Regions from separate parts of the Niveispirillum sp. genome, predicted to be linked through region 1. Evidence: predicted binding sites of a transcription regulator. Region 1 holds the regulator's gene; the other holds the start of a gene.
The links. The regulator PhoB, encoded in region 1, activates phosphate uptake and scavenging genes when phosphate is short. The targets are predictions, from matches to a motif close to TNTCATAAAACTGTCA.
Positions count from the first base shown of each region.

Region 1 (5,032 bases):
AGCTCGCGCCAAGGCGGGCTGACACCGGACAAAATTCTTGACCGATCGTTCGCTTTCACTCAATGTCTCCATCGGAGACTTCAAGCCATGCTGAAAATCATCCTTCCCCTGTTGTTCAAGGTGAGGCCCAAGATGGTCTATGACATGATCCGCCAGCAGATGGTGGGTTCCCTGCCCTTCGTGCGCCATTGCGGCATTGATCTGGTCAGCATTGGCGACGGCACCGCCGAGGCCCGGGTGACCGACCGGGCGGAGGTGAAGAACCATATCGGCACGCCCCATGCCGGCGTCATCTTCACGCTGGCGGAGACGGCCAGCGGCGGGGCGATGGCCGGGGCCATGGCGCCTGTCCTGGCGGGCATCCGCCCCGTGGCGGCCCAGGCCACGATCCAGTATCTGGCCGTGGCCAAGGGCGACCTGCGCGCCGTGGCCCGCACGGGCCGGTCGGGTGCCGATCTGCGGGCGGAACTGGAATCCTCGGGCAAGGTGCGCTTCCCCGTGGAGGTGGAGATCCTGGACGGCGCCGGCAGCCCCGTGTCGAAGATGGTGGTGGAATGGTACGTCAGCCCCAAGCGGTCCTGACCACCGACTTGGCCCCCCGCCGCGACAGCTTTCACCATGGCGACCTGCGCGCCGCATCCCTATCGGCGGCCCTGGCCATGGTGGAGGCAGGCGGCCCGGAGGCCCTGTCCTTCCGCGCGGTCGCGGCGGCGGTCGGTGTCAATCACCGCGCGCTTTATCGCCATTTCGCGGACAAGCATGAACTGACCCTGGCCCTGGCGGCACAGGGGTTCGATGGGCTGGCCGCCGTGATCCAGGCCGGGTTCGATGGCGAGGGGGGACAGCCCTGCCCCGGCCCGCTCTATCGCGCCTATGTGGATTTCGCCCTGGACCGGCCCGCCCTCTACGCCCTGATGTATGGCATTCCGGGACAGGATTATCTGACCCATCCGGCCCTGGCCCCGTCGGTCGCCAAGGTCACGCGCCTTGCGGGCAAGGCCTTCCGCCGGGTGGACGATCCGGCCGGCTTCTCCATCGCGATCCGCGACCGCGTCATGCGCGCCTGGGGAGAGGTGCATGGCCTGTGCGACCTGTGGCAGCGCGGGGCGCTGCGGGCACGGGATGCCGCATCGGCCAAGGCCTATATCCTTGGTTTGCTAACACCATGATTCGCCCGCCACCTCTGCGCCGCGCGATATCCCGCCGCGCTTGTTTGGCACTTCACGCCAGGGCACGGGCGGCTATCTTCTGCACGCCATGCAATTGACCACCATCCCCGAACACATCCTCCCGGACGCCCTGGCCGCCGTTGCCCGCCACTTGGCCCCCGAAAGCCGGACGGCCAAGGTGCTGGCCCGCATTGCGGCCACGCGCGATCTGATCGCGCTGGGTGTGGACACGCCTTCCCACCGGGCGGCGGGTGTGGATCTGGCCCGCCGCTTTGGCATCGGCGTGATCGATGAGGAGCCGCAGGCCGCCTTTTCCTATGACGGTCACGCCATCCGCACCCGGTCAGAGGCCTATGTCCTGATCCATGAGGTGGCGCACTGGCTGGTGGCCCCGCCCGAACGCCGGGGCCTGATCGATTTCGGCCTGGGTGCGGGCCCTGAGTCCGGTCGCGTGGACGAGGCCAACCGCGCGCTGGCCGTGGGCCAGGATGACCAGATACGGGAAGAGGCGCTGGCCTCGCTCCTGGGCATCCTGTGGGAGGTGGAACTGGGTCAGCCCGCCATCCTGGCCTTCCTGGAACAGAACTGGCTGGAGGGCTGGGAACGGCCAGCCTGCGCTGAGAATCTGACCGATAATGTCGAAGCGCTTTTCCAGGCGGGTTTGATCAATGCGGATGGGCGGCCAATTCCGCCGGAATCGTGCGCGGATCGCACCCGCGCCGCAGCTTGATTTCGTTATTTCACACCCCCTTGCGGGTGGTTTGAGGATGCGGTTCCCTTAGGGCAAAACCATTTGCCCCAGGGGGGAAACATGTCCGGCGCACCCGCCATCCTGTCCATGATCGGCAACACCCCGATCGTCCGTATCACCCGTTTCGATACCGGCCCGTGCGAGCTGTATCTGAAGCTGGAGAACCAGAATCCCGGCGGCTCCATCAAGGACCGTATCGCGCTCAAGATGATCGAGGCGGCGGAGGCAGAGGGCAAGCTGGCCCCCGGCGGCACGGTCATCGAGGCGACGGCAGGCAATACCGGCCTGGGTCTGGCCCTGGTCTGTGCGGCCAAGGGTTACCGCCTGATCCTGGTCATCCCGGACAAGATGGCCACCGAAAAGATCAACAATCTGCGCGCCCTGGGTGCACAGATCCACATCACAAGGTCGGATGTGGGCAAGGGCCACCCCGCCTATTACCAGGACATTGCCGAACGCCTGTCGAATGAAATCCCCGGCAGCTTCTATGTGAACCAGTTCGCCAACCCCGCCAATCCCCGCGCGCATGAGGAATGGACGGGTCCGGAGATGCTGGACCAGATGGGCGGCGACATCGACGCGGTGGTGGCCGGCATCGGCTCTGGCGGCACCTTCACGGGCCTGGGCACCTTCTTCGCCAAGGCCAGCCCAAAGACCGCCATGGTCATCGCCGACCCGGTGGGGTCCATCATCGCCGATCTGGTGAACAAGGGCACGCATGACGAACCCGGTTCCTGGGTGGTCGAAGGCGTGGGCGAGGATTTCGTGCCCCCCATCTGCGACCTTCAGTACGCCAAGGCCGCCTACTATGTCAGCGATACCGAAAGCCTGAACGCCGCGCGCGACCTGCTGCGGCTGGAGGGCATCCTGGCCGGGTCCTCATCGGGCACGCTGTTCGCGGCGGCGCTGAAATATTGCCGGGCGCAGACGACGCCCAAGAAGGTCATCACGTTTGTCTGCGACACGGGCAACAAGTACCTGTCAAAGATGTTCAACGATGCCTGGATGGAAGATCACGGCTTCACCCCGCGCGAACGGCACAATGACCTGCGCGACCTGATGACCCGCCGCTTCGACAAGGGCCAGGTGGTGACGGTGGGGCCGGAGGATACGCTGCTGACCGCGTACAAGCGGATGCGGATTTCCGACGTGTCACAGCTTCCCGTGATGGAAGGCGAACGGGTGATCGGCATCCTGGATGAAAGCGACCTGCTGCTGCATGTCGAAAAGGACCCGGCGCGGTTCCGCGACAAGGTCTATACGGCCATGGTCAACCGTCTGGAAACCCTGCCCGTGACCGCGACCATGGCCGACCTGCGCGCCCTGTTCAACCGCAACATGGTGGCCATCATCATGGACGGCCCGGTGTTCCTGGGCCTGTTGACCCGCACCGACGTGCTGAACCATCTGCGCCGGCAGTTGGGATAGGGGTTGCCACACGTCGCATGCGCTTGCGCTTATGCGACCTACGTCTGAACCGTAGGTCGCATAAGGGCGAATGCCCGCATGCGACGCCCATCAAAACTCACATCGTCGTCTTGTTATCCAGCGCATAACCCGCCGACCGAACGGTGCGGATCACATCCTGTTCTTCCGTCTCGTTCAGCGCCTTGCGCAGCCGGCGGATATGCACGTCCACGGTGCGCAGCTCGACATAGACGTCGTGGCCCCAGACGATGTCCAGCAACTGTTCACGCGAAAAAACCCGCCCCGGATGCTGCATGAAATGGCGCAGCAGGGCGAATTCCTTCGGCCCCAGATGGATATCCCGGCCCCCGCGCCGCACGCGGTGCGCCGCCAGATCCATGGAGATGTCGGAGAAGCGCAGCAGTTCTTCCGCCAGACCCGGCGAGGCACGGCGCAGGACGGCGCGGATGCGGGCGACCAGTTCGGTGGGGCTGAACGGCTTGGACAGGTAATCATCCGCCCCGCTATTCAGGCCGCGGACCTTGTCGGCCTCCTCCCCACGTGCCGTCAGCATGATGACGGGCGTCTCACGGGTCTTGGGATTGCGGCGCAACTGGCGGCAGACCTCCAGCCCGCTCATCAGCGGCAGCATCCAGTCCAGCAGGATCAGATGCGGGCTGCGCTCATCGGCCAGCAACAGGGCTTCTTCCCCGTCACCGGCGGTGATGACCCGGAACCCTTCGCGTTCCAGGTTGTAGGACAGCAGCGTGACGAGGTCGGCCTCGTCTTCAACAACCAGGATCAGCGGCTTCAAGGCGGCGTTCATCGGGGTCCCTTGGCGCTAGATGGTGGCGGGGCGGGGCTAACTCAGCCCTCGCCCTCGACCGGTTCAATGATGGTGAAGCTGGACTTGTCGCCCTTGGGCCGTTCCGCCGTCAGCGGCTGGCCCCGGACCAGGAAATGCACGGTCTCCGCGATGTTCGTCGCATGGTCGCCGGCGCGTTCCAGGTTCTTGGCAATGAACAGCAGATGCGTGCAGGGGGTGATGTTGCGCGGGTCTTCCATCATATAGGTCAGGACCTCACGGAACAGGCTGGTATAGAGGTCATCCAGCTCTTCATCTCGGTGCCAGGCGGCCACGGCCTTGTCGACATCGCGGTCGATATAGGCGTCCAGCACATCCTTCAGCATTTCCTGCACCAGACGGCCCATGCGCGGGATGGTCCCGGCCGGGCGCATCACGGGAAGCTGGGCCAGCGCGATGGAGCGCTTGGCGATATTGGCGGCATAGTCGCCCGTGCGCTCCAGATCGGCGGAGATTTTCAGCGCCGCCAGCACCTCACGCAAATCCACGCCGACCGGTGCGCGCAGCGCCAGCATGCGGATGGCATCATGTTCGATCTGGCGTTCAAACTCATCCAGGCGGGCATCGCCCTGCATGACCTTGGTGGCGCCTTCGACATCGCGGCGGCCCACGGCCTGCACGGCCGCTTCCACCTGCGCCTCCACCACGCCGCCCATCTGGGCGATCAGGTTGGACAGGCGCTGCAATTCCGCCTCAAAGGACTTGACGGTATGTTCGGTCGGCGACATGGACGTAAACCCTCAAAGCGTAAAGAGCGTTGGTTGGGGGACAGGTATCAACCGTAACGGCCGGTGATGTACCCCTGGGTGCGCTCGTCGCGCGGGTTGGTGAAAATCTCTT
Region 1 covers NZ_JBQVOH010000001.1:210,238-215,269, reverse strand. Annotated here, with positions in the region: gene ACT6Q8_RS01015 (aspartyl/asparaginyl beta-hydroxylase domain-containing protein) at 1-22, shown strand, start outside; gene ACT6Q8_RS01010 (PaaI family thioesterase) at 88-582, shown strand; gene ACT6Q8_RS01005 (TetR/AcrR family transcriptional regulator) at 555-1,169, shown strand; gene ACT6Q8_RS01000 (hypothetical protein) at 1,210-1,899, shown strand; gene ACT6Q8_RS00995 (pyridoxal-phosphate dependent enzyme) at 1,981-3,348, shown strand; gene phoB (phosphate regulon transcriptional regulator PhoB) at 3,446-4,153, opposite strand; gene phoU (phosphate signaling complex protein PhoU) at 4,195-4,920, opposite strand; gene pstB (phosphate ABC transporter ATP-binding protein PstB) at 4,968-5,032, opposite strand, start outside.

Region 2 (5,032 bases), 290 kb from region 1:
GATGTCATCCGTGCTGATGCGATCGATGCCGGGCCGGTGCTGGCCGGTGGGGAGGTCTAGGATGAAACACGACAAGCCGACGGCCCTGACCCCTGCTGATGTCGATCAACTGGCGCAGGACCGTTCCCCCGAGGCCCGTATCCAGATGCTGTCCAAACTGCTGCGCACGGCGGAGCAGGCGGTTCTGGCCGAGTCCGGTCAGGCGCTGGTGCAGGATCTCCTGCACCGTCTGGCCCATGACGCGGTACAGCAGGTGCGCGAGGCGGTGGCCTGGCAGATCTATAACAGCCCATTCCTGTCCGACGGTTTGGCCCGCGACCTGGCATTGGACGTTACCTCCGTTGCCTTTCCCCTGCTGCGGCATGGGGAGGCGGTGGGCGATGCGTTGCTGCTGGAAGTGATCGGGCAGGGGCGGGCCGATAAGCAGATGGCCATCGCCGCCCGTCAGACCTTGTCAGAGGCGGTGTCGGGTGCCCTGGCGGCGGTTGGTAATCTGGCCGTGGTTGCGACCTTGGCCGGGAATGAGGGGGCGGCGTTGTCCGATGCCTCGCTGCTTTCCCTGGCCGACCGCTATGCCCATGTGCCACTGGTGGCCGAACCGCTGGCCGGGCGCGCGACGCTGCCGGCCAGTGTGGTGGAGCGGCTGGTGGCGCATGTGTCGGACAAGGTGCGGGCCCATCTGGTGGAACGGTACCGTCTGTCGCCCGTGATTGCCGCCGAACTGGCGGCGCATGGAAGGGATTCAGCGACCCTGGCCCTGCTGCGGCCTGTTTCCAAGCCCGGCATGGATGGCGATGCGCTGGCCGTGCATCTGCATGAGCAGGGCCGCCTTAGCGTCCCCCTGCTGTTGCGCACGCTCTGCGCCGGGGATTTCGATTTCTTCGCGGCAGGGATTTCCACGAAGTCGCGCGTGCGCAAGGCCAATGCCATGGCACTGCTGCTGGACGGCAAATGGGATGGCATGAAGGCCCTGCTCGACCATGCCCATGTGCCCAAGCACCTGTTCGCGCCCTTCCAGGTTGCCATGCGGGTGGCCAAGACGCTCGGCTATCGCGGGGGTGCGGAGGGGCGCGACGCGTTCCAGACCGAAGCCCTGGGCCGCATTTATGCGGAATGTGGGCAGTCGGAAGAGCGGGCCATGGATAACCTGCTGCTCCAACTGTTCGATCGTAAGGACGATGACATGGTGGATGCCGCCATGGATGTGGCTGGCATGCCGTTCATCCCGCTGCGGGGCAACGTTCCGAAGAAGTGAGGCAAAACATTTTACCAAAGGCACGAGGTTCCACTCATGCCTTTGGAGGCCGGCGCCGGCCGGCCCGCGCCACGTGGCGTAAGCCCAAGCCCGCAAATGCGGGCGCCCGACGCCTGAGGGAACGCTTAAAACGCCCGAATCTGCATCTGGATCGGGCCTTCGGCGCGGCCATGGATGAACTGATCGACGTAAGCGTTGCCGCTATTGTCGATCTCCGACACCGGGCCCACCCAGATCAGCTTGCCCTTGTAGAGCATGGCGATACGGTCGGCGATCTTGCGGGCGCTGGCCATGTCATGGGTGATGGAAAGTGCGGTGGCGCCCAGATCCTTCACGCATTTCACGATCAGGTCATTGATGACATCGGCCATGATCGGGTCCAGGCCCGTGGTCGGCTCGTCAAAGAAGATGATCTCCGGGTTGGTGCAGATGGCGCGGGCCAGGCCCACGCGCTTCTGCATGCCGCCCGACAGTTCCGAGGGTGACAGGTTGGCGACATCAGGGCCCAGGCCGACGGCACCCAGGGTGGCGACGGCACGCTCCCGTGCCTCTTTCCGGCCCACGCGCTGCCCCTGCATCAGGCCGAACGCCACGTTTTCCCAGACAGGTAAGCTGTCGAACAGGGCGGCCCCCTGGAACAGCATGCCGAACTTGGCCATGGCGCGTTCACGGTCGCGGCCCGTGATATGGGTCGTATCCTCCCCATCGATACGGATGCTGCCGGCATCGGGCTGCAGGATGCCCAGGATGCTTTTCAGCAGCACGGACTTGCCGGTGCCCGAGCCGCCGATGATCACCACGCTTTCGCCGCGCTGGATATCCAGGTCGACGCCGTCCAGCACCACCTTGGGCCCGAACGCCTTTTTCACGCCTTTTAGCGAGATCTTCGGCACATCCATATCCTGAGTCAGTTCCAAGGGTGCCATCGTCATGAGAAGAAGATCCCCGTCAGCAGGTAGTTCATGACCAGGATAAGGATGGAGGCGGACACCACGGCATTGGTGGTGGCGGCCCCCACGCCCTGCGCGCCGCCGCGCGAATTATAGCCGTGGTAACAGCCCATCAGCGAGATGACGAAGCCGAACGCCGCAGCCTTCACCAGGCCGGATACCACATCCATGAATTCCAGATACTGCCAGGTATTGTTGATATAGCTGGAAGCATTGAAACCCAGCCGGTAGACGGCCACCAGATAGCCGCCGAACACGCCGATGATATCGGCCACCATCACCAGGATGGGCAGCATGGTGGTGCCGGCGATCAGGCGCGGCACCACCAGATATTTATAAGGATTGGTGGAGAGCGTGGTCAGCGCGTCCACCTGTTCCGTCACCCGCATGGTGCCCAGTTCCGCGGCCATGGCGGCCCCGATGCGCCCCGCCACCATCAGCCCGGCCAGAACCGGCCCCAGTTCGCGCGTGATCGACAAGACCACGACGGTGGCGATGGCGCTTTCGGCGGAGAAGCGGGAGAAGCCGGAATAGCTTTGCAGCGCCAGCACCATGCCCGTGAACACGGCGGTCAGGCCGACGACGGGCAGGCTGTAATAGCCGATCTCCACCATCTGCCGGCCAATATGCCGGAAATAGAAGGGCGGGCGCAGGCAATGGGCCAGGGCCGTGAGGGTGAACAGGGCCAGCCGCCCCGTCGCCTCCAGAAAGGTCAAGGTGGCACGACCGATCGCGCTGAGGAAATTCATCTACCTGGCCTTCTGCTTGGGAGCGGAACCCGTCCCATCGCTAGACAATGGGGTGTGTTCTGTCAATGTCGAGGGGAGGAGGGCACATGCCATATTGCGCCGCACCCAAGCCAGTCCCGCATGGAGCCTTTGCATTTCTTTCCCTATGAAGGTTCTTGCCGCGTCGGTGATTTCGCCTTAAAACCGAAACATGAAAAGAGCTGTCGGTGTTCCCAGTGGGTTCGCCGTCGCTTGAAACCTTTTACGGATGGACGGTCCCCCCGTGATGGCGGCAGACCAGATGACGGAACAGCAAAACAGCACGGGCCTCACCGCCCGCGCCGTTGGCCTGTCTGCATCTTCCATTCGTCGCGGCCGCCTTGTCCTGGCCGCCACCCTACGACTAATCACCCCCTGAGCGCCCGATGTCGTGCCGCCCTCGCTGCGGCGCGGCCCGCGATCAGGGGAAGAGGCGCCGGATCGGTGCTGCCGAAACCACATATTCCTTTTATCGATTTCGGTGCGGTGCCCCTGACAGGACCGTACCCGACGTGCCGCAAGGGACCAGGACATGAGCATCACCCGCGACAGCAACCGCGTCATCATTTTCGACACCACCCTGCGCGATGGCGAGCAGGCGCCCGGCTGTTCCATGAACCTGGATGAAAAGCTGCGCATCGCCACGGTGTTGGAGGAAATGGGCGTCGACGTGATCGAGGCCGGTTTCCCCATCGCGTCGAACGGTGACTTTGAGGCCGTGCGCGAAGTGGCCCGCACCGTCAAGAATGCCACCATCGCAGCGCTGGCCCGCACGGCCCGCGCCGATATCGACCGCGCCGCAGAGGCGTTGCAGCTGGCGCAGCGCAAGCGCATCCACACCTTCATCTCCACCAGCCCCGTCCACATGAACTACATGTTGAAGATGACGGAAGAGGAGGTGTTGCAGCGCACCATCGATTATGTCGGCTATGCCCGCAACCTGACCGACGATGTGGAATGGTCGGCACAGGATGGCTCCCGCTCTGACCGCGATTTCTTGTGCCGCACGGTGGAGGCGGCCATCAAGGCCGGTGCCACCACCATCAATATCCCCGACACGGTCGGCTATGCCCTGCCCGAAGAATATGCCGCCATGTTCAAGGACGTGATGACCCGCGTCCCCAATTCCGACAAGGCCATCTTCTCTGTCCATTGTCATAATGATCTGGGCCTGGCTGTCGCCAACTCCCTGGCCGGCATCGGTGCCGGCGTGCGTCAGGTGGAATGCACCATCAATGGCCTGGGCGAGCGCGCGGGTAATGCGTCGCTGGAAGAGATCGTGATGGCGCTGCGGACGCGCCATGACCTGATCGGTTGCACCACGGGCATCAAGACCGAGCATATCACCCGCATTTCCCGTCTGGTTTCCACCATCACCGGTTTCCAGGTGCAGCCCAACAAGGCCATCGTGGGCGCCAATGCGTTTGCCCATGAAAGCGGCATCCATCAGGACGGCATGCTGAAGCACGCCGAGACCTATGAGATCATGACCCCGGAATCGGTGGGTCTGAACCGGTCGTCGCTGGTCATGGGCAAGCATTCGGGCCGTGCCGCCTTCCGCGCCAAGCTGAAGGAATTGGGCTATGACGATCTGGGTGAGAATGCGGTGAATGACGCGTTCGGTCGGTTCAAGGATCTGGCCGACCGCAAGAAGGATATCTACGACGAAGACATCATCGCCATCATGGATGATGAGGTCGGTCGTCAGCATGATCGCGTGCGTTTCCATGCCCTGCATGTCGTGGCCGGTTCGCGCGGGCCGCAGCATGCGGTGCTGGAACTGGAGATTGACGGCAAGTCCATCCCGCCCGTGGTCGCCTTCGGCAATGGTCCCGTCGATGCCGTCTTCAATGCTCTCAAGCTGGCCTTCCCGCATGAAGCGAAGCTCCAGCTCTATCAGGTGCATGCCGTGACCCAGGGTACCGACGCCCAGGCCGAGGTGACGGTGCGACTGGAAGAGGAAGGCAAGACCGTGAATGGTCAGGGTGCGGATGCCGATACGCTGGTCGCCAGTGCGCGCGCCTATGTGCATGCGCTGAACAAGCTGATCACCAAGCGGC
Region 2 covers NZ_JBQVOH010000001.1:504,497-509,528, forward strand. Annotated here, with positions in the region: gene ACT6Q8_RS02435 (MarR family winged helix-turn-helix transcriptional regulator) at 1-60, shown strand, start outside; gene ACT6Q8_RS02440 (DUF2336 domain-containing protein) at 62-1,255, shown strand; gene ACT6Q8_RS02445 (ABC transporter ATP-binding protein) at 1,381-2,187, opposite strand; gene ACT6Q8_RS02450 (MlaE family ABC transporter permease) at 2,184-2,954, opposite strand; gene ACT6Q8_RS02455 (2-isopropylmalate synthase) at 3,505-5,032, shown strand, end outside.
Region 2: the regulator PhoB is predicted to act here: its motif matches at 3,128-3,143, upstream of ACT6Q8_RS02450 (MlaE family ABC transporter permease).